Regions from separate parts of the Kocuria sp. CPCC 205263 genome, predicted to be linked through region 2. Evidence: riboswitches for the same ligand, from Rfam matches in the RefSeq annotation. Region 2 holds a riboswitch; each other region holds the start of a gene.
What was found. A riboswitch is a leader RNA that binds a small molecule or an ion and turns the genes downstream of it on or off. The one in region 2 is predicted to bind thiamine pyrophosphate.
Positions count from the first base shown of each region.

Region 1: linked by a shared signal. The riboswitch ahead of RF647_RS12935 (3-oxoacyl-ACP reductase) and the one ahead of RF647_RS01095 (ECF transporter S component) in region 2 are both predicted to bind thiamine pyrophosphate.
Region 3: linked by a shared signal. The riboswitch ahead of thiM (hydroxyethylthiazole kinase) and the one ahead of RF647_RS01095 (ECF transporter S component) in region 2 are both predicted to bind thiamine pyrophosphate.

Region 1 is NZ_JAVKPV010000007.1:112,470-120,097, forward strand. It holds gene RF647_RS12915 (glutamine synthetase family protein) at 1-613, opposite strand, end outside; gene eat (ethanolamine permease) at 694-2,124, opposite strand; gene RF647_RS12925 (hypothetical protein) at 2,307-2,447, shown strand; gene RF647_RS12930 (FadR/GntR family transcriptional regulator) at 2,618-3,376, shown strand; TPP riboswitch at 3,431-3,534, shown strand; gene RF647_RS12935 (3-oxoacyl-ACP reductase) at 3,579-4,343, shown strand; gene RF647_RS12940 (LLM class flavin-dependent oxidoreductase) at 4,355-5,665, shown strand; gene RF647_RS12945 (hypothetical protein) at 6,407-6,793, opposite strand; gene RF647_RS12950 (hypothetical protein) at 6,821-7,096, shown strand; gene RF647_RS12955 (alpha/beta fold hydrolase) at 7,148-7,628, shown strand, end outside.
Region 2 is NZ_JAVKPV010000001.1:231,693-239,320, reverse strand. It holds gene RF647_RS01115 (Na+/H+ antiporter subunit E) at 1-303, shown strand, start outside; gene RF647_RS01110 (monovalent cation/H+ antiporter complex subunit F) at 300-572, shown strand; gene mnhG (monovalent cation/H(+) antiporter subunit G) at 578-1,024, shown strand; gene RF647_RS01100 (DUF4235 domain-containing protein) at 1,085-1,363, shown strand; TPP riboswitch at 1,501-1,620, shown strand; gene RF647_RS01095 (ECF transporter S component) at 1,711-2,331, shown strand; gene RF647_RS01090 (ABC transporter ATP-binding protein) at 2,328-4,127, shown strand; gene RF647_RS01085 (energy-coupling factor transporter transmembrane protein EcfT) at 4,124-4,921, shown strand; gene RF647_RS01080 (aminotransferase class IV) at 4,930-5,811, opposite strand; gene RF647_RS01075 (uridine kinase) at 5,841-6,434, opposite strand; gene RF647_RS01070 (low molecular weight protein-tyrosine-phosphatase) at 6,431-6,970, opposite strand; gene RF647_RS01065 (BCCT family transporter) at 7,055-7,628, opposite strand, start outside.
Region 3 is NZ_JAVKPV010000003.1:56,220-63,847, reverse strand. It holds gene obgE (GTPase ObgE) at 1-1,337, opposite strand, end outside; gene rpmA (50S ribosomal protein L27) at 1,480-1,737, opposite strand; gene rplU (50S ribosomal protein L21) at 1,798-2,109, opposite strand; gene RF647_RS05025 (bifunctional hydroxymethylpyrimidine kinase/phosphomethylpyrimidine kinase) at 2,330-3,865, opposite strand; gene thiE (thiamine phosphate synthase) at 3,862-4,545, opposite strand; gene thiM (hydroxyethylthiazole kinase) at 4,542-5,366, opposite strand; TPP riboswitch at 5,409-5,502, opposite strand; gene RF647_RS05010 (nuclear transport factor 2 family protein) at 5,577-6,305, opposite strand; gene RF647_RS05005 (Rne/Rng family ribonuclease) at 6,487-7,628, opposite strand, start outside.

The DNA.
Region 1 (7,628 bases), on a different contig from region 2:
CCGCGTACATGGCGTTGCGGATCTCCCGCAGCAGAGGCTCGACCCGCTGGGAGCCCAGCACGGAGTAGTCCACGTTGTACTGGTTGGCCGGGACCAGGTTCCGGTAGCCGGCGTCCCAGGCGTCCTCGTAGCTCGTGTTGTAGACGCAGAACTCCAGCTCGGTGCCGGTGACCATGGTGAAGCCCATGTCCCGGGCGCGGTCGAGCTGGCGGCGCAGCATGGACCGCGGGGACATCGGGATGGGCTGCCCGCCGTGGCCGGTGAGGTCGCACTGGATGAGGACCTGGCCGGGGTTGTGCGGCATCAGCCGGATCGTGTCCAAGTCCATGGCGAACTCCATGTCCCCGTAGCCCGAGGACCAGCTGCTGATCGAGTACCCGCCCACGGTGTTCATCTCCGTGTCCACGGCCAGCAGGTAGTTGCAGCCCTCGGCGCCCTCGTCGAGCACCGAGTCGAGGAAGAACTGCGCGTGGTTGAGCTTGCCCTGGAGCCGGCCCTGCATGTCGGTGAAGGCCAGGACCACGGTGTCCACGAGTCCGTCGGCCACGTGCTGCCGCAGCTGCTCGACGGTGAGCATCCGGTCGTTGCGCGGGTGCTGGGGAGTCTCGGTCATGGGTCCGGTCCTTCGTCGCTGGGATCGCTGGGATCACTGGGGTGCTGAGGTCGCTGGGCGGGAAGTCGGGCGGGGCGGGGTCAGTGCAGGTCCGCCTCGGCGGTGCGGATCTGCGCGAACTCCTCCTCGGGGGCGTGGCCCACGAGGCGGTGGCGGCTGTAGAACCAGTAGTAGGCGAGGAAGACGACGAACACGAGGGCGGTGATGGACGCGGCGAGCACGTCGACCAGGAACGTGGCGACGACGGCCACGAGCGCCAGCACCAGGGCGATGCCGGTGGTGACCACGCCGCCCGGGGTGCGGTAGCCGCGCGGGAGGTCCGGCTCGCGCAGCCGCAGCACGATGTGGGAGAGGTTCAGCAGCACGTAGGAGACGGTGGCGCCGAAGACCGCGATGTTGATGAGCAGTCCGCCGTCGCCGGTCACGGCCGCGAGCACGAAGCCCACGGTGCCGGGCACGATGAGGGCGACCCACGGGGTTCTGCGCTTGCCGGTCAGCGAGAGGAAGCGGGGCAGGTACCCCGCCCGGGAGAGCGCGAACAGCTGCCGGGAGTACGCGAACATGATGGAGAAGAAGCTCGCGACCAACCCGGCCAGGCCCGCGTAGTTGACGATGTCCGCCATGACGCTGTCCGCCCCGGCGACCGTGCGGATGGCCTCCGGCAGCGGGTTGTCCGAGGTGCTCATCGCCTCCGACCCGGCCGCCCCGGGCACCAGGACCAGCATGAGCGCGCCGGAGACCAGCAGGAAGGCCATGGCCACGATGATCCCGCGCGGCATGTCCCGGCGGGGGTCGGCGGTCTCCTCGGCGGCCAGCGGCACGCCCTCGATCGCCAGGAAGAACCAGATCCCGTAGACCAGGGCCGCCATCGCCCCCGCGTAGCCCATGGGCAGGAACGCGCTCGCCCCCACGGCGTCGTTCGGGACGATGTCGAAGAGGTTGGCGGCGTCGAAGTGCGGCACGAGCGCGACGACGGTCACCCCCAGCGCGAGGACCGCGACCACGGTGATCCCGAACATCAGCTTGAGCGCCTCGCCCACCCCGTACATGTGGATGCCCATGAACACCAGGTAGGTCACGAGGTACACGGGCCAGGAGTTGGTGATCCCGAACAGGCCCAGCGCCTCGATGTAGCCGCCGATGAACGTGGCGATCGCCGCCGGGGCCACGGCGTACTCGATGAGCACGGCCATCCCGGTGGCGAAGCCGCCGAGAGGGCCGAGGGCCCGGCGGGCGAACCCGTACCCGGCGCCCGCCGTGGGGAGGGTCGAGGAGAGCTCGGCGAGGCCGAAGACCATGCAGGTGTACATGATGCCCATGAGCACGAAGGCGATGAGCAGCCCGCCCCACCCGCCCTCGGAGAGCCCGATGTTCCAGCCGGAGAAGTCCCCGGAGATGACGTAGGCGATGCCCAGGCCCGCGAGCAGGACCCACCCGGCGGCGCCGGAGCGGAGCTGGCGGTGCTGGAAGTACTCGTCGGTGCGGGTGGGCTGTGCTGAGGATTCGGGCATGGGACGATCCCTCCGGGATTCCACAAAGGTCTGAAAACAGACGTTTGGCGCGAGTGGTCACAGTCTGTGGGCTGTCCCGTGCCCCGTCAAGACCCCGCGGCGCGCCGCCGGGCGGCCGCCGGGCCGGGCACGGGACCGCGTCGCGGTGGAGCCGGCCCCCCGGATGCCGCAGAATGGTGGGCATGAACCAGACCACGTCCTCAGCCACTGACCGCCCCGGCCGCGCCCGCTCCTGGGCCCTCATCGCCATCACGGCGGGCTTCCTCGTCTCCGCCGCCCTGATCATCGCGGTGGGCGTGGTTGCCATCGATCTCACCCACTAGGACCTCGGCCGGCCGTCCCGGCCGGAGGCAGCGGCGCGCCGCCCGGACCGGGCGGCGCGCCGCTGCTGCTCGTGGCCCGGCCCGGCGCGGTGGGCGGGGTCCCGCCGGAGGCGGTCCCCGGGGACCGTGACACCATGGGCGCACGTCGCACCGCAGGGAGGAGCGCCACCGTGAGCGATCCCGTCCAGCACCCCCGCATCCGGCCCGTGCGCCAGGGCAACGCCTTCGAGGAGGCCGTGGAGCGGATCCTCGACTCGATCCGGCTCGGCCTGTTCCGCCGGGGCGAGCGGCTCCCGCCCGAGCGGGAGACCGCGGCGATGCTCGGCATCTCCCGCGCCACGCTCCGGGAGGCCCTGCACGAGCTCCAGGTCGCCGGGGTCCTGGAGGTGGTCCGGGGCCGGTACGGCGGGACCTTCGTGACCGGTCGCACCGCTCTGCCGGACGAGACCCTCCCCCCGGTGGACCCCGCGGACGTCGAGGACGTGCTCGTGTTCCGCGCGGTGGTCGAGCCCGCCGCGGCGGAGCTGGCCGCGGCGGCGTCCCTCAGCGCGGCCGCCCGGGAGCACCTGCTCGCGTGCCTGCGGCAGGTCGAGGAGAGCGCCCCGGAGGACTACCGCCCCGCCGACGCACGCTTCCACATCGCGGTGGCCGAGCTGGGCGGCTGTCCCAGCCTGGTCCGCGCCGTCGCGGAGGTGCGCTCGCGGGCCAGCGACCTGCTGGACCGGATCCCCGTCCTGCCGGTCAACCTCGAGCACTCCGACCGTCAGCACCGCGAGCTCACCGACGCCGTCCTGGCAGGTGACGCCCCCGCCGCCCGGGCCGCCTCCCTCGCGCACCTGGAGGGCACGGCCGCGCTGCTGCGCGGTTTCCTCGGGCACGCCGGGCAGTCCGACGACGACGCCCCCGGGGACGACCGCGGCCCGGTGTGACCCGCCGCCGTGCGAAGAACGGGCCGGCCTGCGGGACCGGTGCTTATACTCGTCCGCAGTGACACGGGGTGCCGGCGCCGCACGACGAGCCGGCTGAGATGACACCCGTCGAACCTGATCCAGTTAGGACTGGCGAAGGGATGTCCTGCCGGGACCGGCCGTGACCGGCCCGCGTCTCCTCGCCCTGACCCCAGGGAGACCCATGCAGATCGCAGAACAGATCGTCCTCGTCACCGGCGGAGCTCGAGGGCTGGGCCGCAGCGTCGTCGAGGCCTTCGCCGCCCAGGGCGCGAGGGTCGTGGTCAACTACCGCGCGTCCCGGAAGGCCGCGGAGGAGCTCGCGGAGCAGCACGGCCCGGACCGGGCCGTGGCGCTGGTTGCCGACGTCACCGACGCGGAGCAGGTCGCAGACATGCTCCGCGCGGCCCGGGAGCACTTCGGCTCCCCCGTCACCACCGTGGTCAACAACGCGCTGGCGGACTTCTCCTTCAACGGCGACGCCCGCTCCTCCGCGGAGGAGATCCGCTGGGAGGAGTTCCACGCCCAGTTCGCCGGCAGCGTCCGCGGGGCGCTCAACACCGTGCAGCAGGCCCTGCCCGGCATGCGGGAGCGGGGTTTCGGCCGGGTCGTCAACGTCGGCACCAACCTGTTCCAGAACCCCGTGGTCCCGTACCACGACTACACGGCGGCGAAGGCCGCGCTGCTGTCCCTGACCCGCACCCTCGCCAAGGACCTCGGCGCGCACAACGTCACGGTCAACATGGTCTCCGGAGGTCTGCTGCGCACCACCGACGCGAGCGCCGCCACCCCGGACGAGGTCTTCGACTACATCGCCTCCACCACGCCCCTGGGCCGGGTCACCACACCGGCCGAGTTCGCCGACGCCCTGCTGTTCTTCGCCTCGCCGTGGGCGCGCTCGGTCACCGGGCAGAACCTGGTGGTCGACGGCGGGCTGGTCCTCGACTGATGGGGGGCGCCGTGACCGCGCCGCGACAGCTGCACCTCAACGCCTTCCTCTTCGGCGCGGGCCATCACCAGGCGGCCTGGCGGCACCCGGACTCCCCACTGGAGCAGCTCGGGGACATCGCCCACTGGGAGCGCCTCGCCCGCACCGCCGAGCGCGGCCTCCTCGACGCCGTGTTCTTCGCCGACGGGCACAGCGCCGGTGACGTGGCGGACGGACCCCGGTGGTTCCTCGAACCGCTCACGGCCCTGTCCGCGATGGCGCGGGCCACGGAGCGGATCGGGCTGGTCAGCACGGTCTCGACGACCTTCTGGACGCCGTTCCACGCCGCCCGCCTGCTGGCCTCGCTCGACCACATCAGCCGCGGGCGGGCCGGCTGGAACGTGGTCACCTCCATGTTCGACGCCGAGGCGCGCAACCACGGCCTCCCAGGAATGCCACCGCACGCCCAGCGCTACGCGCGGGCGGCAGAGTTCATCGACGTGACCCATCGGCTGTGGGACTCGTGGTCCCACGACGCCCTGGTCGGCGACCGGCAGGGCCTGCACGCCGACCCCGAGCGGGTGCGCCGGATCGACCACGCCGGCGAGCACTTCCGCGTGGACGGTCCGCTGACCGTGCCGCGCCCGCCCCAGGGGCGTCCGGTCCTGTTCCAGGCGGGCGCCTCCGGGCCGGGCCGGGACCTCGCCGCCCGGCACGCCGAAGCGGTCTACGCCGTGGCCTACGACCTCGAGAGCGCGCGGGAGTACCGCACCGATCTGAGGCAGCGCGTCGCCGCGGCCGGACGGGACCCGGAGGGCGTGGCCGTCATGCCGGGCCTGGTCGCCTACGTGGGCTCCACGGAGGAGGAGGCCCGGGCCAAGCAGGCGGAGGTGGACGCCTTGCTGCCCTCGGAGCAGTCCCTGGCCCAGCTGTCCGCGTTCGTCCAGCAGGACTGCAGCGACTGGGCGCTGGACGCCCCGGTCCCGGAGCTGCCGCCGCTCGAGGGCTTCACCGGACCCCAGGGCCGGTACGCCACGATCCTGCGGATCGTGGCCGTCGAGCGGCCCACGGTGCGGCAGCTGCTGGGCCGGCTGGCCGCCGGGGGCGGGCACTGCACGGTGGTCGGCACCCCGGAGACCGTCGCGGACCGGATGGAGCGCTGGTTCCGCTCGGGCGCGTCCGACGGCTTCAACCTCATGCCGCCCCGGCTGCCGGACTCCCTCGACGACTTCGTGGACCACGTGGTCCCCGTCCTCCAGCGCCGAGGACTCTTCCGCACCCGGTACACCTCGTCCACGCTGCGCGGGCACCTGGGGCTGCCGCGGCCCGGCGGCGCTCAGTGACGTGCTGCGGCGCCTGTTGCGGCGGACGACCCCGGCGCCCCAGGATGGTCGGTCAGCACGTCGTGGACCGGTCGGCGCAGGCTGTAGGGGAGCTTCGGACCGTGGCCGAAGCGCACCGCCAGCTGAGCGCGCTCCTCGGTGAGACCGAGCCATGTCTCGAACCGGGGGCGCAGGCCGGGGCCTCGATCGGCTGATTGATGAAGGCCGTCCGGAGGTCGAGCGCTTCGGCCTGCGCCTGCGACTGGCCCGGATCGGGATCGAGCCCGGCGCCACCGTGAACGTCCACGGCTGCGTGTTGTGGCTCGACGCGGCCAGCGTCGCCAGCCGGACCAGTTCGTGCTCCGGGGACGCGTGCGGGTCCGGTCGCCGCAGCGTCGTCGCGGTGTGGTCGTACTCGCGTGCGGAACGCCCCGCCGGCCTCGCCCCGGAGCGGAAGCCGCGGGGCTGCTCGTCCTCGCGGGGGGCAGGCACGGGTCCGGAGGGGCGCTGGGCCAGTCGTTTGAGGTTGCGGAGCATCTCCTGGCTCATCACGAAGCTGATCGGCTCGACCAGGGCCCGGGAGGCGAACAGCCGCTCCTGCCTGGTGGGCCCGGCCGAGAAGCTCAGCCGCTCCACCAGCCGGGCCCCCCTCCGGGGCCGTCCGCAGGTGGAAGGACCACCTGCCGCCCGTGACGTGCGAGCCCTCCGTCGCGGGGCCCGGGGACGCGGCCAGCACGAGGTCCCGGCCCGGCTCGACGCGCATCACGGCCAGCGCGGCCTGCGGGGCGAGACGGATCTCGGGGACGGTCGAGAGATCCTGGTGCTCGGGCAGGATTCGGTCGGTGTTGCGCACCCGGCAGCCGATGAGGTTCTCGAAGCGTTCGAAGCTGTAAAGCCCCCGCGGCCCTGGTCGAGCTGGGCCAGCCACGGCCACACCCGCTCGGCGGGCGCGTCGACCGTGACGGCGTGGGTGACGGTCCAGGACGGGTCGGGGAACAGTTCGTCGCCGGTCCACGTCGAGGAGGTCTCCGCGGGTGTGGCTCCCCAGGACGTCCGGCGCCGCCGCAGCAGCGGGCCGGCCAGGATGTGCCCGGCCATCCGCACGGCGGCGAACAGGTTGCGCCCGCCGCGGTCGTCACCGAGGGACACGATCGGCACCACCGAGGAGGAACGGTCATGGGTCTACCCGGCCCCGGTGGGAACAGGCAGGTCCGGCCGGTCGTCGTCATGATCGCCGGTCTGGGCGCGGTGCTCGGCCTGGCCGCTCTCCGGTTCGTCCTCCCGGCGGGCACCCCGCCGATCCGGGCCGTGGGACCGTCCGGCACGACGAGGTCGGTCGCCGCGCTCGAGAAGGTGTCCGTCGGCGGCAGTGAGCAGTGGATCCTCGTCCGTTCCCGGGACCTTCGCAACCCGGTCGCCCTCTTCCTCCACGGAGGCCCCGGCACCTCGTAGCCGACGTCGAACCGGCGGAGCACCCGTGACCTCGAGAAGCACGTCACCGTCGTGAACTGGGATCAGCGCGGCGCCGGGAAGTCCTACGCGGCCATCGTCGACACCGGCAGGATGACCATCGGCCAGTTCGTTGAGGACACCGGCGAACTGACCCGGCGCCTGCTGGAGAGGTTCCACCAGGACCGGCTCGTGCTGGTCGGCTGGCAGCAGGCGGTCGTCACCCAGCGGCGCCTGCTGGGGCGCTTCGGCGGAGAGGTCCACGGCAGCCGGTCCGGGGCGCTGCGCCTGGTGCTGGGCGGCCTGCTCTTCTCCCGGGAGCACACCCTGGGCGACCGGATCGACCTCTTCCGGTGCGTCATGGGCTCCATGGAGCTGCTGTGGCCCGAGCTGCTCGAGGTGAACCTGCAGGAGACGGTCCCGGAGCTGGCGGTGCCGGTGTTCTTCGTGGAGGGACGGCACGACCACGAGTCCCCCGCGGAGCTCGCCGAGGAGTACCTCGACGCCCTGTCCGCACCCTCGAAGGAACTGGTGT
Region 2 (7,628 bases):
CTCAACGTCCGCAGCGCCCAGGAGGCCGAGGACTTCCGCCGGTCCGCCCTGCAGGTGGAGGCCGCCTGGATCCGGATCATGGGCACCCCGGAGGAGCTCGCCGCCCTGCGGGCCGAGCGGGGCGGCGGACGGGCCTCCGGCACGGACCGGCGGGACAGTGCCGCGCTCAGCTCCCCGGTCACCGCGAGCCAGCAGATCGTGGGCCGCCGCCGGGACGAGGTGCCCACCGGATCCCCGGCGGACGCCCCGGGCGACGCCCCGGGATCCACCCCCACCGACGCCCCCCAGGAGGACCGCCCGTGATGCAGATCGCCGTGGCCGTCGCGGCCGTGCTGCTCAGCGCGGCCGCCGCGGGCACCCTCTACCGCCTCGCCAAGGGGCCCTCCCTGCTGGACCGCGTGGTGGCCACGGACGTGCTGCTGGCCATCGTCGCGGCCGCCCTCGCCGTGGACATGGCCTACCACGGCCACCTCAACAACCTGATCCTCATGGTGATCGTCTCGCTGGTCGGGTTCATCGGTGCCGTGACGGTGGCGCGCTTCGCCACCCAGACCGCCGAGCACGGGCGGTGAGCGCCGTGCTGGACACCGTCCTGGACGCCGCCGCGGCCGTGTGCCTCGTGGTCGGCGCGCTCATGTCCCTCGCCGCCGCGATCGGCCTGGTCCGCTTCCCGGACCTGCTGACGCGCATGCACGCCGGCACCAAGCCCCAGGTCTTCGGGCTGCTCCTCATGCTCACGGCCGTCGCCCTCGAGAACCGCGAACCCGTCATGATCCCGCTCATCGCCCTCGGCTGGATCTTCCAGCTGCTCACCGTGCCCGTCTCGGCGCACATGGTGGGACGCTCGACGTACCGCACCAAGCACCTGAACCGGACCACGCTGACCCAGGACGACCTGCAGAAGGTCCTCAACCGCGCCGCGGAGGGCGGGGCGGAGGGCGTCGCCGCGGGACCGCCGGTGCCGAGCCCGGACGGCCGGCGAGCGGACGGACAGCAGACTGACGGATCGCCGGGGACGCGTTAGGCTGGGCAGGATCGACAGGGCGCACCCGCGTCCCCCTCGGACGACAAGGAGCAGCACTCCATGAACACCAAGGTCCTCGAACTCGTGGGCACCGGCCTCTCGCTCGGCGGCGTGGCGCTCTCGCACAAGGTGCTCGGCGCGGCGTGGACGCGCATCACCGGCGACCCGCCCCCCGCCAAGAACCCGGACCCGGACGAGGCCTGGACGGGCATCATCATCTGGTCGCTCGTGACCGGTCTCGTGGGCACCGTCATCAAGGTCGCCATCTCCCGCCAGATCGCGAAGATGGAGAACAAGCCGCAGACCAACCCCAAGGCCTCGAGCCAGGCCGAGGTCTGAGGCCCGGCGAGCACCTCGCGCAGGGGCCCGTCCGGCCGGACACCGCACCGGTGTCCGGCCGGACGGGCCCCTGCGTCGTTCACCGGCCGTGCACCGGTCGTGCACGGAGCGGGCGAGGGAGGGGTAGACTCGGTGCCACTGAACGACAGGGGAGCGCCCCGCCGGTGAGACCGGCGCGGCGCTGAGAGTGCGGATCGCCGCAGACCCTCGAACCTGCTCCGGCTAGCACCGGCGAAGGGAGTCGAGCATCTCAGGGGTGCTTCCCCGGGAACGCGCCACCGGCGCGGCCCGCGGAACCCCGTCCCCTCCTGGCACCGACGGCTCGCTGAGCCCAGGAGGAACCCACCGTGAACACCACCACCCACCGCCCCGCCCGCCGCCCCGGCACGTCCCGTGCGTCGTCCTGGCGCGTCGTCGACATCGTCGTGGCCGCCGTCCTCGCCGCCGTGTGCGCGGTCGTCTTCTGGGCGTGGTCGAACCTGCTCTACCCCGTGGTCGGCACGGCCGCGGTCGCCTACCCGCCCGCCGTGGGGCTGATCGCCGGCGGCTGGCTCGTGGCCGGCGTGCTCGGCGGACTGATCATCCGCAAGCCCGGCGCCGCGCTGTTCTGCGAGCTGCTCGCCGCCGTGATCGAGAGCTTCCTGGGCACCCACTTCGGCCTGCTGGTCGTGCTCTCCGGCCTCGTCCAGGGCATCGGCGCGGAACTGGCCTTCGCCGCCTTCCGGTACCGCCGGTTCGACGCCCTCGTGGCGGCCGTGGCGGGCGCCGTGAGCGGGATCTTCCTCGGCGTCCACGAGAACATCGTCTACAACTACGAATGGGCGCTGAGCCATCAGGTGGTCTATGTGGTCCTGGCGGCTGTCTCCGGGGCGGTGCTCGCGGGCCTGCTGATGCAGGCCGTGGTGCGGGCCCTCGCGGCGACCGGCGTGCTGCAGGGCCTCGCGTCGGGGCGGGCCGTGCGGCGATGACGGCTCCCACGACCCCGGGCCCCGTGGTGCCCGCCACCCACGGGGCCCGGGTTGAGGCCCGCGGCTTCGGCTGGCACCACCCCGGGCGGGACGCGGCGGCGCTGCGCGGCCTCGACCTCGTGGTGGCGCCGGGGGAGCGCGTGCTCCTGCTGGGACCCAGCGGGGCGGGCAAGTCCACCCTCCTGCACGCCCTGGCAGGAGTCCTCCACGACGACGACGGGCAGTCCGCCTCCGGCGAGCTGCTGCTCGACGGCATGCCGCCGGAGCAGGCGCGCGGCCGGGCCGGGCTCGTGCAGCAGGACCCCGAGTCCCAGGTGGTGCTGTCCCGGATCGGGGACGACACCGCCTTCGGCCTCGAGAACCTCGCGGTGCCCCGGGAGCAAATCTGGCCGCGGGTGCGCGCGGCGCTCGACGACGTGGGGCTGGACCTCCCCCTCGACCACTCCACCGCGGCCCTGTCCGGCGGGCAGAAGCAGCGCCTGGCGCTCGCGGGCGCCGTGGCCATGAGCCCCGGGTTGCTGCTGCTCGACGAGCCGACCGCCAACCTGGACCCCGCCGGCGTGCGGCAGGTCCGCGACGCCGTGGTGTCCTGCCTCGACCGCAGCGGCGCCACGCTCGTGGTCGTGGAGCACCGTGTCGCCGTGTGGGCCGAGGTCGTGGACCGCGTCGTCGTGCTCGGCCGGGACGGGAGCATCACCCACGACGGCGCGCCGGGCCGGGTGCTCGGCGCCGCGGCCGACGAGCTCAGCGGCGCGGGGGTGTGGGTGCCCGGCCGGGTGCCTGCCACGCGTGCGCCCGCTCGCCCCGCCGCGGGTCCCGGTGCAGGCTCCGGTGCACATTCCGCCGGGGGTCCCGCCGGAACCCGGGCCGCCGGCTCCGGGGCGGACGGCGCACCGCTGCTGAGCGCCACCGGTCTGGGCGTCTCGCGCAGCCAGCCCTCGGCGCGGCAGCTGCGCGCCCGGCGGCGGGCGCGGCGTCGCGGCCGCCCGGTGGACGACGCCGCCGCGGGCCGGGACCTCCCCACGGCGGTGGCCGACGTGGAGCTGACCCTGCGACGCGGCCGCGCGCTCGCGCTGACCGGGCCGAACGGCGCCGGCAAGTCCACGCTCGCGCTGACGCTGGCGGGCCTGCTCGCCCCCGTGCGCGGCACCGTGCGGGCTCACCCGGTCCTCGACCGCGGCGCGAGCCCCGACCCGCTCGAGTGGAGCGGCCGGGAGCTCGTGGCCCGCGTGGGGACGGTCTTCCAGGAGCCCGAGCACCAGTTCCTGCGCGCCACCGTGCGGGCCGAGCTCGAGCTCGGCCCCCGGTTGGCCGGCACGCCGGAGGCCGAGCGGGAGCGCCGCACGGACGAACTGCTCCGCCGGCTGCGGCTCGCGCACCTGGCCGACGCCAACCCGTTCACCCTCTCCGGCGGCGAGAAGCGGCGGCTGTCCGTGGCCACGGTGCTCGCCACGGACCCGGACGTGCTGGTGCTCGACGAGCCGACGTTCGGTCAGGACGCCCTGACGTGGGCAGAGCTCGTGGACCTGCTCGTGGAGCTCGTCGACGCCGGCACGTCGGTCCTCGCCGTGACCCACGACGAGGACTTCGTGCGGGCGCTCGGCGCCGAGGTGCTGGCGCTGGGCACCCCGTGCAAGCGGGGCCACGCCGCTCGCACGGCACCGGCGGCGGAGGGGGCGGCGGCCGTTCCTGCCGTGCGGTCCGCGTCCGCGGCAGGCAGTGCCCCGGCCGCTCCGGCGGCGCCGGGCGCCGGCGCGGTGCGGGTCGTCCCCGCCCGGCGGGAGCCCGTCCGGTGAGCGCCACCGCGATCGCGCCGTCGGCCCGGACCTCCCTGCTGGGGCGGACGAACGCGGTGGTCAAGCTGGCCGGGGCGCTGCTGCTGACCGTGGTGCTGCTGCTCAGCGCGGACCCCGTGACGTCGGGGACCGTGCTGCTGGGCGAGGTGCTGCTGCTGGCGCTGGCCGGTCAGCGCCCGCTCGCGCTGCTGCGCCGGGCGTGGCCGGTGGTCGTGGCGGCGCTCGTGAGCGGGTGGGGCACGGCCCTGCTCACCGAGGACACCGGGCCGGTGCTGCTCGACCTGGGGGTCACCGGGATCTCGTCCGGCTCGCTGGCCGCAGGGGTGGCGATCGCCCTGCGCGGGCTGGCGCTGGCGCTGCCCGGGCTGATGCTGGTGCTCACCACGGATCCCACGGACCTCGCCGACGGCCTCGCCCAGACGCTGCGCCTGCCGGCCCGCTTCGTGCTCGCGTCCCTGGCCGCGCTGCGGCTGGTGGGGGTGATGGTCTCCGAGTGGGCCACCCTGGCGATGGCGCGGCGGGCGCGCGGGGCGGGGGCCGGGCACGGTCCGGTGGGCGCGCTGCGGGAGTTCGGCGGCCAGGCCTTCACCCTGCTGGTGCAGTCCCTGCGACGGGCCACCCGGCTCTCGGTCACCATGGAGGCCCGCGGCTTCGGTGCGGGTCCGCGCACGTGGGCCCGCGTCCCGGGGTACTCCTGGCGGGACGCCGCGGTTCTCGCGGGCTGCGCGGCCGCCGCCGCGGCGGGCCCGGCGGTGTCCGCCCTGCTCGGGACGCACCGGTTCATCTGGGCCTGAGCGAAGGATCAGGCCTGCTGGACCCAGCTCGTGACGAGCCTCGTCAGGTCCGGGTCCACCGGCAGCGGCTGGTGGTCGAGCCGGCGCACCGGCACCGCGAGCCGGACGCTGGAGACCAGCCACACGGCGTCGGCCTCCATGAGGTCCACCGGGTACAGGGGCCCGTAGCCGAGCTCCCAGCCGTCCCGGCGGGCGGCGGCGAAGATCTTGGCCTGCGTGGTGCCCGGCAGGATCCCGTGCGAGGGCTCCGGCGTCAGCAGGGTGCGGCGGCCGGCGCGCACCCGGGCGCAGACCACGGAGGACGTCGCGCCCTCCAGGATCCTGCGCCCCTCCGTGGTGAAGACCGCCTCGTCCGCGCCGAGGGAGCGGGCGTGGCGCAGGGCGGCCATGTTGATCGCGTAGGAGAGCGTCTTGGCCCCGGGGAGCAGCCACGGGTACCCCGCGTCCTGGGCGGGGTCGTGGCCGCGCGGCAGCAGCACCGCGGTCACGCCGTCCCGGCGCTGCCGGAACGTCGTCTCCGGCACGGGGCTCACCACGATCCAAGACCACGGGCCGTCCGCCGGGGTGCCGCGGCTGATCACCACCTTGACGGCGTGCTCGGCCCCCAGGCCGCCCTCCCCGCCGGGGGCGGCGTGGGCGAGCGCCAGCTCCACCGCCCCGCGCACGTCCCGCGCCGACGGCACGGGCAGCTGCGCCAGCCGCGCGGAGGCCGACAGCCGCTGGTGGTGGGCCTCGAACTTCTGCACGAGCCCGTCGACGGCGCGCATGGTCTCGAAGACACCGTCTCCCCGGGTGAGCCCCTGGTCGTCGATCCGCACGAGCGGGACGGACGGATCGGCGAGGACGCCCTCCGGGTGGGCGGCGTCGAGGACGACGACGGTGCTGGTCACGGATCCTCCTGTCGGTGCGGTCGCGGGGCTCAGCAGACCGGGCCGGGGTGCAGGATGTCCACCTGTTCCCAGACGTGGTCCTCCGCCAGGTAGGCGTCCTCCTGGGCGGCCCAGCGGTCCCAGTGCTCGGCGTAGTAGGAGCCGTCACGGCTCAGCGCGCGGTCGTAGCGTAGAGCGGTGGGCAGCTCGACCCATACGGAGACGTCCAGCAGCTCCCGGGCCTCGGCGCTGCACGCGCCGACGCCCTCCAGGATCACGACCTCCGCCACGCGGGTCAGCCGCGGGGTCCCCGGGGAGCCGGTGACCCAGTCCCAGGCGCTCCACTCGGCGTCCCGGCCCTGGTCGAGGTGCGTGAGGACCTCGTCCACGTAGGTGCGGCGGCCGGGGCCTAGCCCGTCCCAGCCCGGGTAGAGGTCCTCGAGGTGGAAGAGCGTCACGTCCCGCACCGGGCGCAGCACCGCGGCGAGCTGCTCGGCGAGGCTGGTCTTGCCGGCCCCCGAGCGCCCGTCGATGCCGATGAGGTACGGGCGGCGGGTGGGGGAGGGGAGCAGCCGCGCCAGGTTGGTGCCGGCGGGGTGGGCCGCGGCGAGCGCCGGATCCAGCTCGAGCTCGATGTCGATCACGCGCGTCCGGCGTCCTGCGCGGGGCCCGGCGCGGCTCGCCGGTCGGCGCCGAGCTCCCGGACGACGGCGCGGACCACGCCCGGCACGGCGGCGTCGATCATGCCCCAGGTGGACTCGAAGTCCTCGGGGCCCCCGTACCAGGGGTCGTAGATCCCCAGATCGCCGTGCTCGAGGTCCTCGACGGCGGGGTCGAACTCCCGCAGCAGCCGCACCTTGGCGGCGGCGGAGGGGTCCGGTGCGAGCGCCCGCAGGCGCTGCCAGTGCACCACGTCCAGGGCGAGCACGAGGTCCCGGTCGCCGAAGCGGACGGGGTCGAAGACCTGGGCCGCGTGCGCGGAGGCGTCGAGCCCCTCGCGGCGCAGGAGGTCGCCGGCGCGGGGGTCCACGGGGTTGCCGAGCTCCTCGTCGCTGACGCCGGCCGAGTCGATCCGCACGCGCTCGGCCAGTCCTGCGGCCTCGAAGGCGCGGCGCAGGGCGAACTCCGCCATGGGCGAGCGGCAGATGTTGCCGGTGCACACGGCCACGATCGAATACATAGCGGGCAGTCTAAGCCGTCCGGTCCCGGCACGAGAAGTGCGGCCGCCGCCCCCAGGGGCGACGGCCGCACGGCGCGGGTCCGGTCAGGGCCGGCGGACGGTCGGGTCGAGCGGTCGCTGCTCGTCCGGGTCCAGTCGTTCCTGCCGGGCGTCCGGACGCTCCTGCTCCTGGTCAGCCTGCTGGCCGGAGGCCGAACCGGTCTGCGCGGCGAGGTCGATCTCCTCGCCGTTCTCGTCGACCCGCCGGTACCAGTCGGTGACGGCCGGGTCGTGGGAGTCGAAGGTCTCGCCGGCGGCACGGGCGCCCGGGGCGTGCTCCACCTGGAGGGCGAAGTCGTCGCCGTGCTCCTCGATGCCGTGGATCACGGCCTTGCGCACCGCCGTGAGGGCGAACGCGTGGCGGATCGTGGCGGGGTCGCTGCGCAGGTCCTTGTAGAAGGAGACCATCAGGAAGGCGACGATCACCGCGAACGGCAGGGCCGAGACGGTCACGAGGTTCTGCATGCCGGTCAGGGCGTCGTCGCCGCCCACGAGCATCATGACCGAGGCGATGCCGCCGAGGCACAGGCCCCAGAACACGACGATCGGCCGGTTCGGCTCCGGCTGGCCCCGCTGGGACAGCGTGCCCATGACGATGGACGCGGAGTCCGCGCTGGTC
Region 3 (7,628 bases), on a different contig from region 2:
GTGGGCTCCCAGTCGAAGACCACGCCGTCGTCCTCGGGACCGATGAGCACGGCGTCGCCGGGCCGGGCGCCCTGCTTGAACAGCTCCGTCTCGACACCGAGCTTCGCGAGCCGGTCGGCGAGGTAGCCGACGGCCTCCTCGTTGTTGAAGTCGGTCTGCAGGATCCACCGGTCGGGCTTGTCGCCGCGCACATGCCACAGCGGCTCGAGGTTGCGCTCCTCCCGGGTGATGGTGAACTCCGGCCCGCGCACCCCCTTGGGGCGCAGCACGACCCGCGGGGCCTCCGCCGGTGCGGGGCGGGCCGCCCGGGCCTCCTGCACGACCTCGCCCATGGCGAAGGTCAGCGCCCGCAGCCCCTCGTGGGAGGCGGTGGAGATCTCGAACACGCGGTAGCCGCGGGACTCGAGCTCGGGCCGCACGAACTCGGCGAGCTCCCGGGCCTCGAGGACGTCGATCTTGTTCAGCACCACGAGCCGGGGCCGATCGTTGAGCGGCACCGCCTGGCCGCCGTCGAGGTCGCCGTCGACGGCGTAGCCGGCGAGCTCCGCCTCGATCGTCTCGAGATCGGAGACCGGGTCCCGCCCGGGCTCGAGGGTCGCGCAGTCGAGGACGTGCACGAGGGCGGCGCAGCGCTCGACGTGGCGGAGGAACTCCAGCCCCAGGCCTTTGCCCTCGGAGGCGCCGGGGATCAGGCCGGGGACGTCCGCCACGGTGTAGCGCACGTCCCCGGCCTCCACCACGCCGAGGTTCGGGACGAGCGTGGTGAACGGGTAGTCGGCGATCTTGGGGCGGGCGGCGCTGATCGCGGCGATCAGGCTGGACTTGCCGGCGGAGGGGTAGCCGACCAAAGCGATGTCTGCGATGGACTTCAGCTCCAGGACCACGTCCCGGGCCGAGCCCGGCGTGCCGAGGAGCGCGAAGCCGGGGGCCTTGCGCTTGACCGAGGCCAGCGCGGCGTTGCCCAGTCCGCCCTGCCCGCCGGGGGCGGCCACGAACTCGGAGCCCTGGCCCACGAGGTCGGCCAGGACGTTGCCGTCCTGGTCCTTGACCACGGTGCCGTCGGGGACGGACAGCACGAGGTCCTCGCCCTTGTGCCCGTGGCGGAGGTCGCCCTTGCCGGGTCCGCCGTTGGGAGCGGACTGGTGCGGGGCGTGGTGGTAGTTCAGCAGCGTGGTGGTCTGGCCGTCCACGCGGAGCACAACGCTGCCGCCGTCCCCCCCGTTGCCGCCGTCCGGCCCGCCGAGCGGCTTGAACTTCTCGCGGCGGATGGACACGCAGCCGTGCCCGCCGGAGCCGCCGGAGACGTGCAGGACGACGCGGTCGACGAAACTGGCCACGGGGAACTCCTCTGGTTCAAGAACGGACGGGCCACGTTAAGACTGTAGAGGGCGGGCGCTGGACGCACCCACCCTCTACAGACCAAACATGGGTGGTGCGGGTTGTGACCCGCACCGGGGCCGGCAGCGCCGGCCCTGTGGACTACTCTGCGGCAGCCTGGATGTTGACGACCTTGCGGCCCCGGCGGGTGCCGAACTCGACCTGACCGGCGGCCAGGGCGAACAGGGTGTCGTCGCCACCGCGGCCGACGTTGAGGCCGGGGTGGAAGTGCGTGCCGCGCTGCCGGACGAGGATCTCGCCGGCGTTGACGGTCTGGCCGCCGAAGCGCTTCACGCCGAGGTACTGCGCGTTGGAGTCGCGACCGTTGCGAGTGGAGCTCGCGCCCTTCTTGTGTGCCATGAGGTGTGCCTACCTTCGGGTCTTTACTGGCTGGTGGAGTCTGGACGGGGACCGGGCCGGTCAGGCGTCGATGCCGGTCACCTTCACGGTGGTCAGCTCGGCACGGAAGCCCTGGCGCTTCTTGTAGCCGGTCTTGTTCTTGAACTTTTGGATGGAGATCTTGGGACCGCGGAGGTTCTCGACGATCTCGGCCGTGACCTTGACGCTCGCCAGGGTCTGGGCATCCGAGGTGATCTTGTCCCCGTCGACCAGCAGCAGGGCAGGGAGCTCGATGGTGCTGCCTGCTCCGCCGGCGACGCGGTCAAGGGTAACGAGGTCTCCGACGGAAACCTTTTCCTGGCGGCCGCCAGCGCGGACAATCGCGTACACCACTTGGGAACTCACTTCTCTCGACGTCATGTGTAAACAGTGTGGGTCGAGCGCATACCTGTCAGGACCAACGACGTTGAGACGAGCTGACGGTGACCGGCCCGTGGGACTAGGCCGAGGTCAGCGCAGGTTCGCCGCAATTCAGGAACTGCACCCGCATGTGCCGCCAGGTGGGGTGTCGAGTTTTTACACGCGCGCACCGGCAGGGCACCGAAGATCAAGACTACTCGATCCGGTCAGCGCCCGCCAACCGGCGCTCCGCCACCGGCGCGGCGAAGAAGTCCCGCTCGAGCGCGCAGGCCTCCAGGAACACCTCCCGCATCCTCGCCCGGACGTCCGCCGGGGCCGCCCGGGCGGCGTCGTCGAGCAGCCGGCGGGCCGTGCGGGTGGCCTCCTGGAACCCCTCGTCCGCGTACGTGGCCAGCCAGTCCGCGTAGGGGTGCCCGTCGGCCCCGTCGGCCGCGGCGAGCTCGTTCAGGTGCCGGCCCACGTCCGCGTAGACCCAGTAGCACGGCAGCACGGCGGCCAGGCCCACCGGGTAGGGCTCGGCGGCGGTGGCCGCGAGCAGGAACGTGGTGTAGCGCCGCGTCACCTCGCCTAGGCCGTCCCGGGCACCGCCGGCCCCGGCGCCGCCGTCCCCGGCGTGCCGCAGCCGGGCCCGGTGCAGCTGCGCCTCGGTCTCGGTGCAGGACACAGCGCCGGCGGCGAAGAACAGCCGTTGCTCCTCGTCGGGCGCCCTGGCGGCCAGCAGGGCCAGCGCCCGGCTGTAGCCGTCGAGGTACTGCAGGTCCTGGTCGAGGTAGGCGAGGAAGCGGTCCGGCTCCAGCCGGCCGTCGCCGAGGAGGCGGACGAACTCGAGCTCCTCGATCTCCCGCCGCACGGCCGCGGAGGCCTCCCACAGCTCGTCGCTGAACCGCTCCGGCGCCGTGCCCCAGCTCTCGAGGGCGTCCTGGACGTGGTGGAAGTGGTGGACGGGCCCGCTGCCGTGGCCCACCTCGAGGTCCCCGGCGGCCTCCAGGGCCCCGCGCAGCCAGTCCCGGGCGATCCGCAGGCTCCGGGGCCAGTCCCCGTGCCGGGCCTGGAGGGTGGCCAGGGCCGAGGAGAGGGAGCACCCGGTGCCGTGGGAGTTCTCGGTGGGCACGCGGGCGCCGTCGAACGCCACGAGGGGCTCGGGGGCGTCCGGGCCCACGAGGGCGTCGGGCGTCCGGTCCCCCGTGAGGTGCCCGCCCTTGACGAGCACCAGGGTGCCGTGGGCGCGGGCCACGCGGTGGCCCTGCGCGAGGGCCTCGTCCCACGACGCCGCCGTGTCCTCCCCGGCGAGTACGGCGAGCTCCTGCAGGTTCGGGGTGATCAGGTCGGCGAGGCCGAGCATCGAGCGCAGGGCGTCCTCGGCCTCGCGCTCCAGCAGGCGGCCCCCGGAGGTCGCGACCATGACGGGGTCCAGGACCACGACCGGCGGCCGATGGGTCCCGAGCCACCGGGTGACGGCCTCGATGACCGGCACGGACCCGAGCATCCCGATCTTGACGGCGTCGATCTCGACGTCCTCGGCGACCGCGTCCAGCTGTGCCGAGAGGAACTCGACCGGCGGGACGTGGATGTCGCGCACGCCCACGGTGTTCTGGACGACGACGGCGGTGACGGCGCTCATCCCGTAGCCGCCCATCGCGGCGATCGACTTGAGGTCCGCGTGCTGGCCGGCCCCGCCCGTGGGGTCGGTGCCGGCGATGGCCAGGACGCGGGGCACGCGGGCGGTCACGGGGCCACCCCCCCGGCGGGCACGGCGGTGAAGGCCCGCAGGTAGCGGGCGGCCGCGGCCGCGGGGTCCGGGTCGGCGCAGATCCCGGAGACCACGGCCAGCCCCGCGGCGCCGGCGGCGCGCAGGCCGGGGGCGTCCTCGACCCGCACCCCGCCGATGGCCAGGCAGGGCAGGGCCGTGCGGGCCGCGGCGCGGGCGAAGCCCTCGACGCCCAGCGGCTCAGGGTGGTCGGGCTTGGTGCGGGTCGCCCGCACCGCCCCGACGCCCAGGTAGTCGACCGTCCCGGCCGGCAGTGCGGCGGCAGTATCGAGCTCCTCCGCCGTGGCGGCGCTGAGGCCGAGCACGGCGTGCGGGCCGCAGATCTCCCGGGCGAGCGCCACGGGCAGGTCCGACTGGCCCACGTGCACGCCGGCCACGGGGGCGCCGGCCGCGCGGGCGGCGAGGTACACGTCGGCGCGGTCGTCCACGAGCACGGGCACCTGCCGGCCCACGCGCTCGGCCACGGCCGTCAGCAGGGCGACGAGCTCACGGACCGGGGCGTCCTTCTCCCGCACCTGGACCATGGTGGCTCCCCCGCACACGGCGGCCGCCACGACGTCCGGGACCGTCCGGGGGGCGCTCAGGGCGGTGTCCGTCACCAGGTGCAGGGCCAGGGCCGCGGGGTCGAGGCGCGGGCTCATCGGGCGCCCTCCTCGCGCACGAGCTCCGCCCGGGCGGCGATCCCCTCCGGGGTGACGGCATGCAACCGGTCCAGCAGCGCCACGGCGAAGGAGCCGGGCCCGGCGGAGTCGGCGGCCGCGTCCTCGGCCGCGAGGGTGTACACCGTGGTGGCGGCCACCGCCGCGGCGGCCGGGTCCGTGCGCACGGCGGTGAACGCGGCCATGAGGGCGCCCAGGGCGCACCCGCCGCCGGTGATGCGGGTCAGCAGGGGCGTGCCGTGCGGCACCCGGACCACGGTGCCGTCCGGGGAGCGCACGAGGTCCACGGGCCCGGACACGGCCACCGCCGAGCCGGCCCGCTCGGCGAGCGCGGCGGCGGCGTGCCGGGCCGCGTCGACGCCGTGGGTCGCGTCCGTGCCGCGGCCGCCGGCGCCGCCGGCGAGGGCCATGACCTCGGAGGCGTTGCCGCGCACGATCGCCGGCTCGAACCCGAGCAGGTCGCGGGCCAGCGCCGTGCGCACGGGCAGGGCACCCACCGCGACCGGGTCCAGGACCCAGGCCCGGCCCGCGCGGCGCCGGGCCCCGACGGCCTCGTAGGCGGCGCCGCGCTGCTCGGCGGTGGGTGTGCCGGTGTTGACGAGGAGGCCGTCGGCGAGCTCCGCGAAGACCCCGCCCTCGCCCTGGATGTCGGTCATCGCCGGGGAGGCGCCCACGGCGAGCAGCACGTTGGCGGTGAAGTTGGTGACCACGGCGTTGGTGATGCACTGCACCAGAGGCGCCGCGGCGCGCAGGTCCTCCAGGGCCGCGGCGGCGTCCTCGGCGAGCACGGGGTCCGGCGGCACCGGCCTCCCGGGTCCTGGTGTGCGGGCGGACGGGGGTACGGCATCGCGCATCTGCGACATCCCTTCGCTAGTACTGGCTAGATCAGGTTCGACGGGTGTGTTCTCAGCCGCTCGTGCGGCACCCCGTGTCTGGTGTCCTGCCAGTCTAGTCGTCGTGCGGGAGCCGGGGACGCGGACGGGCCAGGTCCGAGGGGGCGGGGGGCCGTCGAATCAGAAGAAGCCGTTGCCGTGCGGCATCCGCTCCGGCACGGGCTGGACGACCCCCCAGTGCTCGAGGATCCGCCCGTCCGCCACCCACCAGAGGTCGTAGCAGCCGGCCGGGACCGGGTCACCGGCCCCCTCGCCGCCGAGCTCGAGCAGGGCCTCGGTGACGGTGAGGACGAGGTCGCCCTCGCCGAGCACACGGTGCAGGGTGTGCCGGGCGAGGCGGGCGTCCGGGCCGGGGCCGTGCTCCACGTAGCGCGGGTCGCGGGCCAGCTCCTCGAGGGAGTCCCGGTCCGCGCCGATGAGCCGTTCGTGCACCCACTCGGTGAGTAGCGCCTTGTTGACGGCGGTGTGCTCGTAACCAGTGATCTCCGTGGGTCCGTCGATCCGGTGCCTGCCGGCGGCTCCTCCGGGCAGCGGGGCCAGCGCGTCCCAGTGCTCGGCGATCCGCCCGTCCTGCACGCGGAAGACGTCCACCGCCACCACCGGGTCCGGGCCGAAGCCGTGGTACACGCAGTGGACCGCGACCATGTCCCCGTCCTCGAGCATCCGCAGGGGCTCGAACCGGAAATCTGGGGGCAGCTGCTGGAACATGCCCCGGAGTCCCTCGCGGCCGTCGGGCGCCAGCGCGGAGTGCTGCCGGTAGTCCGGGGCCCAGTGCCGGTCGACGGCCGTGAGGTCCCGATCGCCGAAGAGCTCGGTGCCGGCGGTGAGTACGATCTGCTTGCTGCTCATGGCCATCCCCTCGGCGCTGCGGGCCGCGGATCCGACGGATCGGCCCGGTCGGGCGGCCCGCGTGTCGTGCGACCACGCTACCCGGGCCGAGCACGGTCCGACAGGGACGCGGAGCGTATGACGGCGGAGGACCCCGACCGTGCCGGTCGGGGTCCTCCGTGGTGCTGCTCGGCGGGGCGGGTCAGCCCCGGTCGGCGGGCCGGCCGCTGGTGAGGTCCTCGGCCTTGACGCCGACGCCGACGACGGTCGGCGCCCGGCGGGAGGGGTCCTCCGGGGCGCGCTGGGCGACGGTCTTCGCCTCGTGCCGGGCGCCCTCCGCGGCGGCCGCCTGGCCGGCGGTCACCTCGGCCTCGCCGGTCCGCGCCGCCGGGGCCGAGGCCCGCCGGGAGCGCCGCCGGGGCCGCACGGGCTCGACGCCCGCCTGCTCCGCGACAACCGCCGCGGCCGGGGCGGGCGCCTGCCGCTCCGTGCGCTCCTGTGCCACGGGCTCCTGGGCCGAGGCCTCCGCCGCAGCAGCGGTCCTCTCCGCGGCGTCATCCGCACCGGTGATCGTCTCGGCGGCGGCCTCCGGGGCGGCGGAGCCGGCGTCCGGCCCCCTCTGCCCGACGACCTCCGCGAGGGAGTCCAGGCTCAGCGGCCGGGCCTCGGCGGGCTCGACGACCACGGCGTGGCCCTGCGGCAGGTCGATGACCTCGCCGTTGATGGTCAGGCGCGAGCCCTGCTCGCCCGGCGCCCCCTCGGCGGGGATCTGCTCCGGGGCGGCCGGGGCGGTGTCCTCCCCCTCCTCCGGCTGCTGCTCGGCGGCGGTGTCCCCGCCCTGGCCGCGGCCGCGGCTGCGCTTGCCGCGGCGCTTCTTCCGGGAGCGCCCCGAGCCCTCGGGCCGGGACTCCGCCGGCTGGGCGGCCTCCTCGGCGCGCTCCGGCTCGTCCGCGGCCGCCTCCTCGTGGTGGGTGGCGGCGGCGATCGTCGCGAACGCCGTCCGCGCGGCCTCGGCCTTGGCCTTCTCCGCGGGATCGGCCTCGGCGGAGCGCTGCTCCGTCCGGGCGGGCTGCTGCTCGCTGCGGCCCCCGCGGCCGCGCTTGCGCTCCGTGCGGTTCGGCCGCTGGTCGCGGGACTCGCCCGTGGCGCCGCCGGAGCGGCCCTCGAGCGGGTGGTCATGGACCACCACGCCGCGGCCGGCGCAGTGCTCGCACGGCTCGGAGAACACCTCCAGCAGGCCGGTGCCCATGCGCTTGCGGGTCATCTGCACGAGGCCCAGCGAGGTCACCTCCGCCACCTGGTGCTTGGTGCGGTCCCGGCCCAGGCACTCCACCAGCCTGCGCA